2 regions of the Allobosea sp. NPDC055332 genome follow, and region 1 is predicted to be linked to the other one. Evidence: predicted binding sites of a transcription regulator. Region 1 holds the regulator's gene; the other holds the start of a gene.
What was found. The regulator PhoB, encoded in region 1, activates phosphate uptake and scavenging genes when phosphate is short. The targets are predictions, from matches to a motif close to TGTCATNNANCTGTCAT.
Positions count from the first base shown of each region.

Region 2: phnC (phosphonate ABC transporter ATP-binding protein) is a predicted target of PhoB. The motif match lies at 3,798-3,814, and genes of this name have one in related genera.

Region 1 is NZ_JBSHMO010000005.1:290,548-298,928, reverse strand. It holds gene ACWIGM_RS26920 (aspartate aminotransferase family protein) at 1-338, opposite strand, end outside; gene ACWIGM_RS26915 (GcrA family cell cycle regulator) at 883-1,434, shown strand; gene ACWIGM_RS26910 (NUDIX hydrolase) at 1,520-1,960, shown strand; gene ACWIGM_RS26905 (YnfA family protein) at 1,975-2,295, shown strand; gene phoB (phosphate regulon transcriptional regulator PhoB) at 2,305-3,003, opposite strand; gene phoU (phosphate signaling complex protein PhoU) at 3,032-3,754, opposite strand; gene pstB (phosphate ABC transporter ATP-binding protein PstB) at 3,792-4,592, opposite strand; gene pstA (phosphate ABC transporter permease PstA) at 4,621-5,505, opposite strand; gene pstC (phosphate ABC transporter permease subunit PstC) at 5,527-6,495, opposite strand; gene pstS (phosphate ABC transporter substrate-binding protein PstS) at 6,607-7,632, opposite strand; gene ACWIGM_RS26870 (ATP-binding protein) at 7,742-8,381, opposite strand, start outside.
Region 2 is NZ_JBSHMO010000004.1:93,820-102,200, reverse strand. It holds gene ACWIGM_RS22185 (efflux RND transporter permease subunit) at 1-1,836, opposite strand, end outside; gene ACWIGM_RS22180 (efflux RND transporter periplasmic adaptor subunit) at 1,833-2,957, opposite strand; gene ACWIGM_RS22175 (TetR/AcrR family transcriptional regulator) at 3,094-3,708, shown strand; gene phnC (phosphonate ABC transporter ATP-binding protein) at 3,859-4,677, shown strand; gene phnD (phosphonate ABC transporter substrate-binding protein) at 4,754-5,671, shown strand; gene phnE (phosphonate ABC transporter, permease protein PhnE) at 5,834-6,715, shown strand; gene phnE (phosphonate ABC transporter, permease protein PhnE) at 6,712-7,566, shown strand; gene phnF (phosphonate metabolism transcriptional regulator PhnF) at 7,575-8,321, opposite strand.

The sequences.
Region 1 (8,381 bases):
CACTTGCGCGCCATCTTGATCGCGCACTCGTTCGCCTCGGCGCCCGAATTGGTGAAGAACACGCGTTCGGCGAAGGTCGCCTCGCAGAGCCGGCGGGCGAGCTTCTCACCCTCAGGCATCGTGTAGAGGTTGGAGGTGTGCCAGATGCGCTGGGCCTGGGCAGTCAAGGCCTCGACCAGATGCGGATGGGCATGGCCAAGCGAGTTGACGGCGATGCCGGCGCCGAAATCGAGATAGCGCGTACCATCGGCGGTGATCGCCCAGGCACCTTCGCCACGCTCGAGGGCGATCGGGGCACGGGCATAGGTCGGCAGGAGAACGGAGGAAGCGGTGCTCATGGAGCGATATCCTTGCGGCGAGACAGGGAGGAAGCGCGGAATCTCAGGCCGGGAACGGCAGGGTGGGACGCAAGCGGCAGCATGCCGGCATGATGCGACCCGCCGGCGACATTATCGTCGCTGGCCGTTCCCGCCGTCTCGTCGCGCGTCAAGCCGCATCGAAGGAAAATCCCGATCGCTCAAAAACATAAGCGCCGCCCTTGGGGGCGGCTGCGTGATGCGACTATGCAAAACCGGCCCCGCCCTGTCAATTGCGCCTGCCCTCGCGGCAGCGTTGCCAATTAGACTCACCGGCCGGCCGTCTGCAGCGATTGGCTGGGGAAAAGCCGAATTAGGATTCGGCGACTCTTGTGGCTGAGTCAGGCCATCTTGTATGGTCTTTCTCGTCAGATACGACATCTCGTGCGGCGTCTCCAGTATCGTCAGTTCCGGGCGTAACGGCTTCCGTTTAGCGACGGGCGCTGCCGGTATCGGATTCCGCCATGATCTCTCCCTATGCCGCGCCGGCTTGCTGGCGGGGCATAACGAAGACAGGTGCAATTCCATGACCGAAGCCGGAGCCTGGACCGACGAACGCGTCGAACTGCTCAAGAAGCTCTGGAATGACGGCCTGAGCGCGAGCCAGATCGCCGCCGAGCTCGGCAATGTCACGCGCAATGCCGTTATCGGCAAGGTGCATCGCCTTGGCCTCTCCGGCCGGGCCAAGAGCCCGGGGTCGGCCACGCCACGCCCGCGCAAGCCCGCTGCCCGTCCGCCGAGCCACCCGGCCGGTCATCACAGCAATGGCGGCGCCGGGCTGACCCGTGGCAACACGGCGCTCGCCCCGCAATTTTCGCCCGAGATCGAAGCCGAGGCGCAGGTCGCGCGCGCGCCAGCCCCATCCGAGGACGTGGTCGTGCCGTTCTCCGAGCGGGTCACCATCATGGAGCTGCGCGAATACATGTGCCGCTGGCCGATGGGCGACCCGACCTCGCCGGAGTTCCGCTTCTGCGGCGGCCGCAGCGCGACCGGCCTGCCCTATTGCGCCTATCACGCCCGTATCGCCTACCAGCCGGCGGCCGACCGCCGCCGCGACCGCAAGGCCATCCGCGCGTAACGACGCCTCTCGATAAAAAGGTTACAGAAGCCGGCCTTTGGGCCGGCTTTTTTGTCGTCGGACAGGCTTGATGCATGAGGCATCCATGGACACCGCCGCCGCTCACCCGATCGAGTATGCATGTGCCCTGCCGATCAAGGAGGGGCTGCTCCTGCTGGGACTGAGATCGCCACATCGCCGGAACCGGCCGTCCTGCTGGGACACGGTCGGCGGTCACGTCGAGCCGGGCGAGACCGCCGAGGCGGCCCTAGTCCGCGAACTCCAAGAGGAAATCGGCATCACACCGACGGGTTTCCGCCACTTCGAGACCATCGAGACGACCGAGACGGACGGCATCACACCCGCGCTCTGGCACCTGTTCACGGTGAGCCAGTGGACCGGCCGTGCGCCTGAGATCACCAATGACGAGCACAGCGAAATCCGCTGGTTCTGCTTCGATGAGGCCCAATCGCTGACACCGCTGGCATCGGAGGCCTATCGTCCGGCGTTCGCCCGGCTGGCCGAGGCCTTCGGGCCAGGCTGGTAATCGGACAGGCGCGCATGACGACATTCGCGATCTATCTCGGCGCGGCGCTGGCGGAGATCGCCGGCTGCTTCGCCTTCTGGGCCTGGCTGAAGCTGGACAAACCGGTCTGGTGGCTGCTGCCGGGCCTGATCCTGCTCGCGATCTTCGCCTGGCTGCTGACCCTGGTCGACAGCCCCGCCGCCGGGCGCGCTTTCGCCGCCTATGGCGGCGTCTACATCGTGGCGTCGCTGGCCTGGATGACGCTGGTCGAGAAGGTCCCGCCGGACCGCTACGATCTGGCTGGCGCAGCGCTCTGCCTCGCCGGCGCAGCGATCATCGTCGCCGCACCGCGCTGACGAAAACCGTCAGCCGCGCGCAAAAGTCTCGTCGAAGGCATAGCCGGCGCCACGCACGGTGCGCAGCGGATCCTTGGAATTGGCCGGGGTGATCGCCTTGCGCAGCCGCCCGACATGGACGTCGACGGTGCGCTCGTCGATGTAGACGTCGCGCCCCCAGACGGCGTCCAGCAGTTGCGCCCGCGAATAGACCCGGCCCGGCGCCTGCATCAGGAATTCGAGCAGGCGGAACTCGGTCGGGCCGAGATGCAATTCGGCGCCGGCGCGGCGGACGCGCCGCGTCGTGCGGTCGAGTTCGAGATCGCCGGCGGCGAGCAGGCCGGCGACATGGCCGGGCTTGGCGCGGCGCAGCAGCGCCTGGATGCGGGCGATCAGCTCGGGCAGCGAGAACGGCTTGACGACATAATCGTCGGCACCGGTGGCGAGGCCGCGCACACGTTCGGTCTCCTCGCCGCGGGCGGTCAGCATGATGATCGGCACGCGCTCTGTGTCACGGCGCGTGCGCAGGCGCCGGCAGAGCTCGATGCCGGAAAGGCCGGGCAACATCCAGTCGAGCAGGACGAGATCCGGCGTATGGTCGCGCAGATGCAATTCGGCGTCATCTCCGCGCGCCACGCTATCGACCTCGAAGCCCTCGGCCTCGAGATTGTAGCGCAGGAGCAGGGTGAGCGGCTCCTCGTCCTCGACGATCAGGATGCGTGCGGGCATGTCAGCGTCCGTTCAAGCGCCCGCCGGTTCAGCCATTGGCTGCCGGCAGGTCGACGAGGATGTTGGTGGTGTCGAGCTTCGGCCGGCTTTCATCCATGGACTGGCCGGTGACGAGGTAATGGATGGTCTCGGCGATATTGGTGGTGTGGTCGCCGATGCGCTCGACATTCTTGGCGCAGAACAGCAAGTGCGTGCAGAAGGTGATGTTACGCGGATCTTCCATCATATAGGTCAGAAGCTCGCGGAACAGCGAGGTGTAGAGCGCGTCGATCTCGTCGTCGCGGCGCCAGACTTCCATCGCCTTCTGCTCGTTGCTGGCGGCATAGGCGTCGAGCACGTCCTTGAGCTGGGCCTGGACCAGGCGGCTCATATGCTCGAGGCCGACGACAGCGCGATGCGGCGGCGAGAACTGTCCGGAGATCGCGACGGCGCGCTTGGCGATGTTCTTGGCGAGGTCGCCGACGCGCTCGATGTCGGCGGCGATGCGGATCGCCGAGATCAGCTCGCGCAGATCGTTCGCCAGCGGCTGACGCCGGGCGATGGTCAGGACGGCCTTCTCCTCGACCTCGCGCTGGAGGTTGTCGAGACGCTGGTCGGCACTGATGATCTTCTGGGCAAGCGCGGTGTCACGGCGGACCAGCGCGACGGTGGAGTCGCCGAGCATGCGCTCGGACATGCCGCCCATCTCGGCGAGGCTGCGGCGCAGGCCTTCGAGATCGGCGTCGTAGGAGCGGACGATATGGTCGGACATCGGGGCGTATCCTTTGGAGCTGGCCGACGCTGAGGACTCAGCCGAAGCGGCCGGTGACGTAGTCCTGCGTCTGCTTCTTGTGCGGGTTCATGAAGATGGTGTTGGTCGCGTCGAACTCGATGACCTCACCGAGATACATGAAGGCGGTGTACTGCGAGATGCGCGCCGCCTGCTGCATGTTGTGGGTGACGATGACGATGGTGAAGTCGCTCTTCAGCTGCTCGAGCAGGTCCTCGATCTTGCCGGTCGAGATCGGGTCGAGCGCCGAGGTCGGCTCGTCGAACAGGATGACCTCGGGCTTCTGGGCGATGGTGCGGGCGATGCAGAGGCGCTGCTGCTGGCCGCCGGAGAGGCCCATGCCGGAACTCTTCAGCTTGTCCTTGACCTCGTCCCAGAGCGCGGCGCGGCGCAGCGCGCCCTCGACGCGGTCGTCGAGCTCCGACTTCGGCGGCTTCTCGTAGAGGCGGATGCCGAAGGCGACATTGTCGTAGATCGACATCGGGAAGGGCGTCGGCTTCTGGAAGACCATGCCGATGCGCGAGCGCAGCTCGTTCACGTCGACATTGTTGGAGATGATGTTGCGGCCGTCGAGCAGGATCTCGCCGGTCGCCTTCTGCTCGGGATAGAGCGAGTAGATCCGGTTGAAGATGCGCAGCAGGGTCGACTTGCCGCAGCCGGACGGGCCGATCAGCGCGGTGACGTGCCGGTCGCGGAAATCGAGGTTGATGTTCTTCAGCGCCTTGTGCTCGCCGTAGTAGAAATCGAGGTTCTTGACGGCGATGCGGACCGGCGCTTCGGCGTCCAGCGTCTGCGGGCTCAGTTCCAGGGTCGAGAGCATCTGCATGGTCCTTCCGATCGGACGCTGATCACTTGCCGCCGCGCACGATGCGCCGGGCGACGATGGAAAGCACGAGGATTGAGACGGTGATGATCAGCGAACCCGCCCAGGCGAGCTGCTGCCAGTTCTCGTACGGGGCGGAGGCGAACTGGTAGATCGTCACCGGCAGGTTGGAGACGCCGCCGACGAGGTTCGGCGAGAACCAGAAATTGTTGTTGAGCGCGGTGAAGATCAGCGGCGCGGTCTCGCCGGCGATGCGGGCGAGCGCCAGCAGGATGCCGGTGACCATGCCCGACTTCGCCGCCCGCCAGGTCACCGAGGTGATGACGACCGAAGGCGGGGCACCGAGCGCGGCGCCGGCTTCGCGCAGCGAGCCCGGCACGAGGCGCAGCATGTCCTCGGTGGTGCGCACGATCACCGGGATCGCGATGATGCCGAGGGCGACGCCGCCGGCCCAGCCGGAATAGCCGCGGAACGGCTCGACCATGATCACGTAGACGAACAGGCCGATCAGGATCGAGGGCGCCGAGAGCAGGATGTCGTTGATGAAGCGGATGAGGTCGGCGAGCTTCGAGGCCTTGCCGTATTCGGCGAGATAGGTGCCGGCGAGCACGCCAATCGGCGTCGCCACGGCGATGCCGAGGAAGGTCAGCACGATCGAGCCGACGATGGCGTTGGCGAGGCCGCCGCCCTCCGTGCCGGGACCGGGCGTGATCTGGGTGAAGGTCGCGGCGGAGAGCCCGCCCAGCCCCTTCACGATCAGCATGCCGAGGATCCAGAACAGCACGACGATCGCGATCAGGGTGAAGCTCGTCGCGATGATCTTCATCAGCCGGTCGGCGGTGCGGCGCGAGGAGCGCACGCGGCCCCATTCGACATGCGGCGTGGTCATGGTCTTTGCGGGTGTCGCCATGGTCATTGTCGAAGCTCCCGCTCAGTAGCGCTTGACGCGCGCAACCAGGAGGCGCGCGATCACGAGGACGACGAAGGTGACGAAGAACAGGATGCAGCCGAGCGCGATCAGCGAGTTGAGCTGCAGGCCGAGCGCCTCGTTGAACTCGTTGGCGATGCGCGAGGCGATGGTCGAGCCGGGGTCCATGATCGAGGAGGACAGCCGGTTGGCGTTGCCGACGACGAAGGTGACCGCCATGGTCTCGCCGAGCGCGCGGCCGAGGCCGAGCATGACCGCGCCGATGATCGAGACGCCGGCCTGCGGCACCAGGACGTGGCGAACGACCTCCCAGGTGGTCGCGCCGATGCCATAGGCGCTTTCGCGCAGCACCGAGGGGATCTGGTCGAGCATGTCACGGGTGATCGAGGCGATGAACGGGATGATCATGAAGGCCAGGATGATCCCGGCGGTCAGGATGCCCAGCCCCGAGGGCGACCGCGAATACAGGATCGTGCCGACGATCGGCATGCCCTCGACGATGTTCGAGAGCGGGATCTGGACATAGGCGGCAAAGAGCGGCGCGAAGACGAACAGCCCCCACATGCCGTAGATGATCGAGGGTACGGCGGCGAGCAGCTCGATCGCGGTCGAGACCGGCTGCTTGAACCAGGGCGGTGCCAGCTGGGTCAGGAAGACGGCGATGCCGAGCGAGAGCGGGACGCCGACGACGAGCGCGATCAGCGCGGTCGAGAGGGTGCCGACGATCGCCGGCCAGGCGCCATATTGCTCGTTCTGGGTGTCCCAGACGCTCGAGGTCAGGAAGCCGAAGCCGAACTCGCGGAAGGCCGGCCAGCCGCCAATGACCATCGAGACCATGATGCCGGCGAGCAGCACCAGCACAAACAGGGCCGCCAGGAAGCTGGCGTTGCGGAAGATGAGATCGAAGGTCCCCATCGGGGTCTTGCGCACCGGCGCGCTCGGTGCGGCGAACTGATCGGTCACGGCAGACATCCGTGGTTACTCCGGTCTCGTAAGGCGACTATCGGGGCGAAACGATACTCTGGTCGTCGCGAAGCGGGGGCCGTAGCCGGCCCCCGCCCCGTATTCTCGTCGCGGGAGCGATCAGAAGATCGGCTTGCCCGCCGGATCGGTGACGCCCTTCCAGGCGTTGCGGACCTGATCCTTGACGTTGGCCGGCAGCGGCACGTAGTCGAGGTCGAGGGCGAGCTGGTCGCCGCTCTTATAGGCCCAGTCGACGAACTTCAGCGCGGCCTGCACCTCTTCCGGCTTCTCCGGCTTGGCGTGCACGAGCAGGAAGGTGGCGGAGGTGATCGGCCAGGCCTGGGCGCCCTTCTGGTTGTTCAGCGAGATGCCGAAGCCGGGAGCCTCGTTCCAGTTGGCGTTGGCGGCAGCGGCCTGGAAGGCCTTGTCGTCCGGCGCCGGGAAGTTGCCGTCGGCGTTCTTGACGAGGGCGTGGGCCAGCTTGTTCTGCTTGGCATAGGCGTATTCGACATAGCCGATCGAGTTGGCGACCTGCTTGACCGAGGCCGAGACGCCTTCATTGCCCTTGCCGCCGATGCCGACCGGCCACTGCACGGCCGTGTTGGTGCCGATCTTCGACTTCCAGTCGGCCGAGACCTTGGAGAGGTAGTCGGTGAACACGAAGGTCGTGCCCGAGCCGTCCGAACGGTAGACCGGGTTGATGTTGGCGTCGGGCAGCTTGAGGTCGCCGTTCAGCGCAACGATCTTCGGGTCGTTCCACTTCTTGATGTTGCCGAGATAGATCTCGGCGATCAGCTCGCCCGAGAGCTTGAGCTTGCCCGGCTCGACGCCGGCGATGTTGATCGCGGGGACGACACCGCCCATCACGGTCGGGAACTGGATCAGGCCGTCCTTGGTCAGCTCCTCGCCCTTGAGCGGGGCGTCGGTGGCGCCGAAGGCGACGGTCTTGGCCTTGATCTGGCGGATGCCGCCACCCGAGCCGATCGACTGGTAGTTCAGGCCGACGCCGCTCTCCTTCTTGTAGGCCTCAGCCCACTTCGAATAGATCGGGAAGGGGAAGGTCGCGCCGGCGCCGGTGATGTCGGCGGCCTGGGCAGCGCCCGTCAGGCCGATCGCAGCGGCCGTGAGAATGAGAAGTTTGCGCATCAGATGTCCTCTTTCGGATCGCAAGTGCAGCGGCCCTGCTAGAACACCGGCTATATGACAGCTGGATGACACACAGTCATGAAAGCGCAGCAGCGGTCGTCACAAATCGTTAACGGACCGGCTCGGGCAGACGCGGCAGGATCGCCCGGAAGGTCGCGCCTTGGCCGACGACGCTCTCGATCGTCAGCCGGCCGCGATGGCGCAGGACGATGTGCTTGACGATCGCAAGGCCAAGGCCGGTGCCGCCGGCCTCGCGGCTCGCGGCCGTGTCGACGCGATAGAAGCGCTCGGTCAGGCGCGGTAGATGCTCGGGCGCGATGCCTGGGCCGTCGTCGCGCACGCTGAGGCTGGCCTCGTCGCCGGACACCCCAATGGTGATGTCGACCTCGCCGCCGCGCTGGCCGTATTTGATCGCGTTCTCGACCAGGTTCTCCATCAGCCGCAGCAATTCGTCGCGGTCGCCGGCGACGGTGACGGGCTGCTGCGGTACGGCGAGCTTCAGCGTCACCTCGCGCTCGCGCGCCATCAGCACAAGCGAGTCCAGGATCTCGCGGGCGATGCTGGAGAGGTCGACCGGCGTCTCCGGCGCGAGATGGGCGCGCAATTCGATGCGCGAGAGCGAGAGCAGATCGTCGACGAGGCGCGCCATGCGCAGGCCCTGCTCGCGCATGATCGCCAGAAAGCGGTCGCGCGCGGCGGCGTCATTGCGGGCCGGCCCCTGCAGCGTCTCGATGAAGCCGAGCACGGAG
Region 2 (8,381 bases), on a different contig from region 1:
CTTCAGGCGCGCGAAGGCGATCGCCCGCGTCACGTCGGGGAAGCCGACGATGACGAGGTAGCTGTCGACCTCCTGGATCTTGCTGAAATAGTCCTCGACCCGCCGGGCATAATCGGCGGTGAAGGCCATGGTCGCGCCTTCGGGCGCGACGCCGATCGCGGTGATGGTGCCGCGATCCTCGACCGGCGCCAGCTCGGAGCGCAGATTGGTGAAGAAGAAATAGCTGCCGCCGGCAACGCCGAGCGCCAGCAGCACGATCACCGGCCGGATCGACAACGCAAAGCGCAGCGAGCGGCGATAGCCGCTGGCAAGCGCCTCGAAGAAGCGTTCCAGCGCATTGTAGAGGAAATTGTGCTTGTTCTCGTGGCGCAGCAGCTTGGCGCACATCATCGGCGTCAGCGTCAGCGCGACGAAGCCGGAGACCAGCACCGCGCCGGCGAGCGTCAGCGCGAACTCGACGAAGAGCTTGCCGGTGCGCCCGGTCGAGAACGCCATCGGCGCATAGACCGCGACCAGCGTCAGCGTCATCGCGACAACCGCGAAGGCGATCTCGTTGATGCCCTTGATCGCCGCCTTGGTCGGCTCCATCCCCTCTTCGATGTGGCGATGGATGTTCTCGAGCACGACGATGGCGTCATCGACGACGAGACCGATGGCGAGCACCATCGAGAGCAGGGTCAGCGTGTTGACGGTGAACCCCATCGCATACATCAGCGAAAAGGCGCCGATCAGCGAGACCGGAATGGTAACGAGCGGGATCAGCGTCGCGCGCATCGAGCGCAGGAACAGGAAGATGATCAGCACGACGAGGACGACTGCCTCGCCGATCGTCGAATAGACCGCCTTGATCGAACGGTCGATGAAGATCGAGGTGTCGTAGGAGGTCGCGATCGACATGCCGTCAGGCAGGTCCTCGCGGATACCCGGCAGCGCCGCGACCACGCCGGCGGAGACGTCGAGCGGATTGGCCGTCGCCTGCTTGACGATGCCGATCGTCACCGAGGGCTCGCCGCCGAACCAGGCGGCGTTGCGTTCCTCGCGCGCACCGAGCTCGACCTTGGCGATGTCACGCAATTTGACCGGGAAGCCGCTGGCGTCCTTGACCGTGATCTCGCGGAACTGCTCCGGCGTGATCAGGCTGGTCTGCGACAGCACGGTGAATTCGCGGTCGTTGCTCTCGATCCGGCCGGAGGGGATTTCGACGTTCTGGGAGCGCAGTGCCGCCTCGATCTCCTGCACGGTGATGGCATAGGCCGCCATGCGGGCGCGATCGAGCCAGATGCGCATGGCGAACTGGCGCTGGCCGAGAATGCGGACCTCGGCGACGCCGGTGATGTTCTGGACCCGGTCGGAGATGAAGCGGTCGGCGAAGTCAGTCAGCTCCAGCGGCGAATGCCGCTTGCTGGTCAGCGACAGATACATCACCGGCTGGGCGTCGGCCTCGACCTTGGCGATGATCGGCTCGTCGATCTCGTCGGGCATGCGCCCGCGCACGCGACTGACGCGGTCGCGCACGTCGGAGGCGGCGACATCGGGGTCGACGTCCGGGCGGAAGCGCACCGAAATCTGGCTGCGTTCCTGGCGGCTGGTCGAGTTGATGATCTCGATGCCTTCGATACCGGCAATCGAGTTCTCCAGGATCTGCGTGACCTGCGTCTCGATGATCTCGGCGCTGGCGCCGCGATAGACCGTCTGCACCGAGACGATCGGCTCGTCGATGTTCGGATATTCGCGCACCGTCAGGCGCGTATAGGAGACGAAGCCGATCAGGACGACGAGCAGGCTGAGGACGGTCGAGAGGACCGGCCGGCGGACGAAAAGCTCGAACAGGCTCATTGCTGCGCGGTACCTGGCTGCACGACGCCCGGCAGCGAGCTGGTCTGGACCGAGGCCTTTTCCTTGATCGCGACATTCGAGCCGTCGCGCAGGCGCATCTGGCCGGCGGTGACGATCTGCTGGCCCGTCTTCAGCCCCTTCACCACCTCGACCTTGCCGAGCAGGCGCTTGCCGAGCTCGACCGGCATGCGCCGGGCCTTGCCATTCTCGATGACGAAGACCGCCTTGCCGACGCCATCAGGCACCACCGCGGTCTCCGGCACGAGCAGCGCGTTGTCGCGCTTGTCGACCACCACGGTGACGCGGGCGAACAAGCCGGGCTTCAGCACGAGGTCGGCATTGGGGATCGTGGCGCGCAGTCTGACGGCGCGGCCGTTGACGTCGACCACCGGGTCGATCGCGAAGACCTGACCGGTGAAGGGCCGGTCGGGTACCGCGTCGACCTTGAGCTGGATCGGCTGGCCGACCTTGACCTGCGTCAGGAAGATCTCGGGCACGCGGAAATCGACCTTGATCGGGTCGATATTGGTCAGCGTGATCAGCGGCTTGCCGATCGAGACGAAATCGCCGACGCCGACAGCGCGCAGGCCGACCACGCCCGTGAACGGCGCCTTGATGGTCGCCAGAGCGAGCTTGGCCTGGACCAGCTGGATCTTCGCCTCCTGCGAGGCGAGCTGCGCCGTCGCCTGCTCCAGCGCGACCTGCGTGCCGGAGCCGCGCTGCACCAGCGAGCGGTTGCGGTCATGGGTGTCGCGGGCGAGCGAGAGATCGGCCTGGGCCTGCTTGAGCTCGGCGTCGAGCATGGCGGTGTCGAGCATGACCAGTTTCTGGTCCTTGGCGACCCGCTCGCCCTCCTTGAAGCCGAGCGCCACGACGCGGCCGGCGATCTCCGGCGCGATCACCACGGATTCGTCCGCGGCGAGCGTGCCGAGCGCCTCGACCTCCTCGTTGACCGAGGCGAGCTCGATCGTGCCGACCTCGACCGGCACGCCGGCGCCCTGACCGGGGCCGGTTGCTTGCGCCTGCGCCTGCTGGCCACTGCCCTTGAAGTGGTTGCGGTAGCCGTAATACCCGCCGCCCGCCAGCCCGGCGACAAGGATAAGGAGGAGAAAACGCTTCATCAGGCTGGACGCTCCGGTAGTACGGACATATTCTAGACTGGACGGTCTAGTTTGATAAGCACCCTTTAAGGGCGGAAGCGTGACGGAATGATCAATGCACGGACGCGGTAGCGCCCCGGCTGCAGAAGCAAGACAGATGCCGGCCGAAAAATCACGGCCGGATAAACATGACGCGATCACGAAGGCCGCTTCGGAGACGTTCCTAGCCGAGGGCTTCGACCGCGCCAGCCTCGACCAGATTGCCCAGCGCGCCGGCGTCTCCAAGCAGACCATCTACAGCCATTTCGCCGACAAGCAGGCGCTGTTCCTGGCGATTTGCTCCGAACTCACTGAAAAGCTGACGATTCCATTGCGCCAGCCGGCGAGCGCGACCGGTGATCTGCGCAGCATTCTGCTGCGCCTCGGCGAAGACGCGCTGGCGATGATGCTGCATCCGGCTTCGCTCGATCTGCATCGCCTGATCATTGGCGCCACCGCCCGGTTTCCCGAACTGGGACAGGCCGCCTACGAGGCCGGAGCGGGGCGGATGATCGCGGATCTCTCCGCCTTGCTCGCGCAGCGTTCACGATCGGGTGATGGCCTGCCGCGGGCGCTCACCCGCGATGAGGCCGACAGGCTTGCCGAGCAGTTCATCGGCATGCTGCGCGGCTTCCACCAGGTCCGAGGCCTGCTCGGCGTCGAGCTCGTCCCTCCCACCGAACGCAGGACTTACGTCGCCACCTGCGTCGACCTGCTCCTGCGCGGAGCCTGACAAGCCGGCTCGGCGCGTCGGCGCGAGCGATATGGTTGACGTCTGGTGACCATCCTCCCGCTCTGACCGTCCCGGAATGCGCCGTCTGCTGTCACGGCGCTGTCATCTGCCGCCGATACCGCATCATCCCGCAATCGCGGGAGAGTGTTGATGCTGCGTATCGAGGGTCTGACCAAGCGTTTCGGTGGCAAAGCCGCCGTCGACAACGTCACCCTATCGATTCCGCGCGGCGAGATGGTCGGCATCATCGGCCGCTCGGGCGCCGGCAAGTCGACGCTGCTGCGCATGCTCAACCGCCTCGCCGACGCCAGCGACGGCCGCATCCTCAGCGAGGAGCGCGACGTCACCGCCCTGCGCGGCGCAGCGCTCAGAGCCTGGCGCCGCGACACGGCGATGATCTTCCAGCAGTTCAATCTGGTCGGCCGCCTCGACGTGCTGACCAATGTCCTGCTCGGCCGTCTCAACCACCGCTCCGCCGCGCTGACGCTGGTCAAGAGCTTCTCGCAGGACGACAAGGTCCGCGCCATCGCCGCGCTCGAGCGGCTCGACATGGGCCATCTCCTCGCGCAACGCGCCGAGACCCTCTCCGGCGGCCAGCAGCAGCGCGTCGCCATCGCACGCGCTTTGGTCCAGGAGCCGAAGATCATCCTCGCCGACGAGCCGATCGCCTCGCTCGACCCGCGCAACACCCAGGTCGTCATGGACGCGCTGTTCCGCATCAATCGCGAGGACGGCATCACCGTGGTCTGCAATCTCCACCATCTCGACATCGCCGCGAAGTACTGCGACCGCCTGATCGGCATGGCCGGCGGCAAGGTCGTGTTCGACGGTCCGCCGCATGCCCTGACCAGCGAGCTCGCCGCCGAGCTCTACGGCATCGAGGCCAAGGACGCCGGCGCCGAAGCGCTCGATCAGCTCGACGCCATCGCCACCGAAGAAGCCCAGCGCGCCAAGCAGACCGCCGCCTGAAGCAGTCGGCCCGCGCTCGAAGCCTGCAACCAAGCCTGCCCCTTCACTGCTGAACGTCTTTCAAAGGAGCACTCTCATGCTGACCCGTCGTCATACGCTTACGCTCGCCGCCGCCGGCCTTGCCGCGACGCTCGCCGCCCCGGCCTTCGCGCAGGACTGGAAGGCGAAATATCCCGAGCTGGTCTTCGCCATCATCCCGTCCGAGAACGCCTCTGGCGTCGTCGAGCGCTACACCCCCTTCGTGAACTATCTCGCCAAGGAACTCGGCACCAAGGTGACCCTGCGCATCGCCAACGACTACGCCGCGATCATCGAGGGCCAGCGCGCCGGCAACATCCATATCGGCATGTACGGCCCCGCCTCCTTCGCTCGCGCGCTGATGACCGGCGCCAAGGTCGACGCCTTCGCGATCGAGACCAATCTCGATGGCACCAAAGGCTACTACTCCGTCTTCTACGTGAAGAAGGACTCGCCCTATCAGAAGATCGAGGATCTCAAGGGCAAGAATCTCGGCCTCGTCGACCCGAACTCGACCTCGGGCAACAATGTCCCGCGCTTTGCGCTCGATGGCATGAAGATCGAGCCGGAGAGCTTCTTCAGCAAGGTCGTCTACACCGGCAGCCACGAGAACGCAGTGATCGCGCTCGGCCAGGGCACCGTCGACGTCGCCGCCAACTGGTGGAACGACGAGCAGGAATCCAACCTGCTGCGCATGGACCGCAAGAAGATGGTCAAGGCCGAGGACTTCCGCATCATCTACAAGTCCGAGCAGATCGTGAACTCGCCGATGGCCTATCTCAGCGAGCTTCCGGAAGAGCTGAAGGGCAAGATCCGCGACGCGGTGCTGAACCTCGCCACGAAGGACAAGGCCGCCTTCGACAAGATCTATGAAGGCAAGCAGGGCCCGCTCGTCGCCGTCGACAACAAGTCCTACGACCCGATCATCGAGCTGAACAAGTTCGTCGACGCGCTCCGCAAGAAGAAGTCCTCGTAAGTCTTCTTATCCGCTACCCGTCATGGTCGGGCTTGTCCCGACCATCCACGCCTTCGCCTTGCTGATCGCGCGCGGCGCTCAAGACGTGGATGCTCGCCACAAGGGCGAGCATGACGGCGGCGGCGCGCTCTAGCCGCCTCCTCTTTCGGCGACGGACCCATCATGACACTCGCGATCGACCGCAACGATCCCGCCATCGCAGCCCATGCCGAGCTCTATCGGCGCGAAATGGCAGCCAAGCGGCTACAGACGCTGCTGGGCGCGGCAATCTTCATCGCCTGCGTCGTCCTCGCCGCGATCGGCGCCGAGGTTGATCTTGCGAAATTCGCCGCGAACGCCTGGCGCTTCCCGAAATACATCCTCGAGACCATGCCGACCCTGCGCTTGGCGACGCTCGGCGCCGATCTCAAGGAATGGTACTGGGGCCTCAACGGCTGGCTGAAGCTGCTCTGGCAGACCCTGCTGATCGCCTATATCGGCACCGTGCTCGGCGCCGTCGGCGGCTTCCTGCTCTGCTTCACCGCCGCCAGCAATCTCGGCCGCTCGCCCTGGCTGCGCTGGGGCACGCGCCGCTTCCTCGAATTCTGCCGCACCGTCCCCGAGATCGTCTTCGCGCTGATCTTCGTCATCGCCTTCGGCCTCGGCCCGCTGCCCGGCGTGCTCGCCATCGCCATCCACACCATGGGCGCGATGGGCAAGCTCTTCTCCGAAGTTGTCGAGAACATCGACATGAAGCCGGTCGACGGCCTGACCGCGACCGGCGCGAGCTGGTGGCAGACCATCCGCTTCGCGGTGGTGCCGCAGGTCCTGTCCAACTTCGCCAGCTACGCGCTGCTGCGCTTCGAGATCAATGTCCGCGGCGCCTCGATCATGGGCTTCGTCGGCGCCGGCGGCATCGGCCAGGACCTGATCGAAGCAATCCGCAAATTCTACTTCACCGATGTCAGCGCCATCCTGCTGCTGATCATCGTCACGGTGATGCTGATCGACTACGGCACCGAGCGCTTGCGCCATACCCTCCTGAGCCTGGAGCACGGCAAATGACGCTCGCCCTCTCCGCCGCCGACCGCGCCGCACTGATCGCCCGCCACAAGGGCGCTATCGACGGCTCGCTGAAGACGAAGCTCACGACCATCGCCATCGTCGGCGGCCTCGTCGGGCTCTTCCTCTACGGGCTGACGACGCTCGAGACCTCGCTTTGGAAGATCATTGCCGGCGTCGCCAATCTCGGCACCTTCGTGGTGCTGATGCTGCCGCCCGATCCCGGCTCGTTCGCCCGCGCCATCATCTTCGTGAAGGCGCTGTTCGAGACCATCGCCATCGCCTTCCTCGGCACGATCCTGGCGGCGATCCTCGCCTTCCCGCTCGGCTTCCTTGCCGCCAAGAACGTCGTCGCCAACCGCATTGTGCATTTCCTGGCGCGCCGCTCGATGGATACGGTGCGCGGCGTCGACGCGCTGATCTGGGCGCTGATCTGGGTCAATGTCGTCGGCCTCGGCCCCTTCGCCGGCATGCTCGCGATCATGACCAGCGATCTCGGCGCCTTCGGCAAACTGTTCTCCGAGGCGATCGAATCCGCCGACCGCAAGCCGGTCGAGGGCGTCGCCTCGGTCGGCGGCGGCAAGCTGCACGAGATCCGCTTCGGACTGATCCCGCAGGTGCTGCCGGTGATCGCCAGCCAGGTGCTCTACTACATCGAGTCGAACACCCGCTCCTCGACCATCATCGGTATCGTCGGCGCCGGCGGCATCGGCCTCTACCTCGCCGAGACCATCCGCACGCTCGAATGGCAGCAGGTCTCCTTCCTGATCCTGCTGGTCCTGGCGGCGGTGACCGCGATCGACTTCCTCTCGAACAAGCTGCGCTTCGCCATCATCGGCAAGCGGGCGGTCTGAGCCGGAGGTCAATCCCCGAACGGCTCGACCACCATCTCCATCCGCTCGCCGGCGAAGACGCTGTTGACGATGTGGATGGGAGTCAGGTCCGGCAGCGCGTCGATCGCATCCGAGGTCAGCACCGCCGCGCCCGGCTCGATCTTGAGCAGCGCCGCCTCGCGCTCGCTTGCAAGCCGCGCCGCCAGCCGGGTCGAGCGCCGGACATAGTCGGCGATGCCGCAGGCCTTGAACGCAGCGGTGATCGATGAGCCCGCCTCGGTCAGGATTTCGTCGAAGCGCGGGAAGCGCGCGACGCTGAGGTAGTGGATGCCGGTGCCGACCGGCGTGCCGCCCGCCCGGCTCAAGGTTTCGATCGCCCAGAGCGGCGTGCCCTGCGGCAATCCGAGCAGTTCACAATGCTGCGCCTCACCGGCGACGATCTCCGAGGCCAGCACGGCGCCGGATACGGCGATGCCAGCCGCCCCGAAATTGGTGCGCATGCTGACGCGGCGGCCGAGCTTATAAGGGAAGCGCGGCGCCGTCACCTGCGTGCCACGGCCGCGTGAGACCGTGACCAATCCACGTTCGGCGAGATGCCGGAAGGCCTGGCGCACCGTGTGCCGGTGCACACCATAGCGCTCAGCCAGCGTGACCGACGCCGGCAAGGTGTCGCCCGGCTCGTATTCGCCCTGCTCGATCGAAGCCGCCAGCGCGTCGGCGATCCGGCGCCATGCCGTACCGCCATCGCCGCCCTGAGTGTCCGGCGTCCCCGTCATCAAAATTTCATCCAAAATGTATAGACCTTTTTCAACAGCTGACCTATCATAGTCTAGACA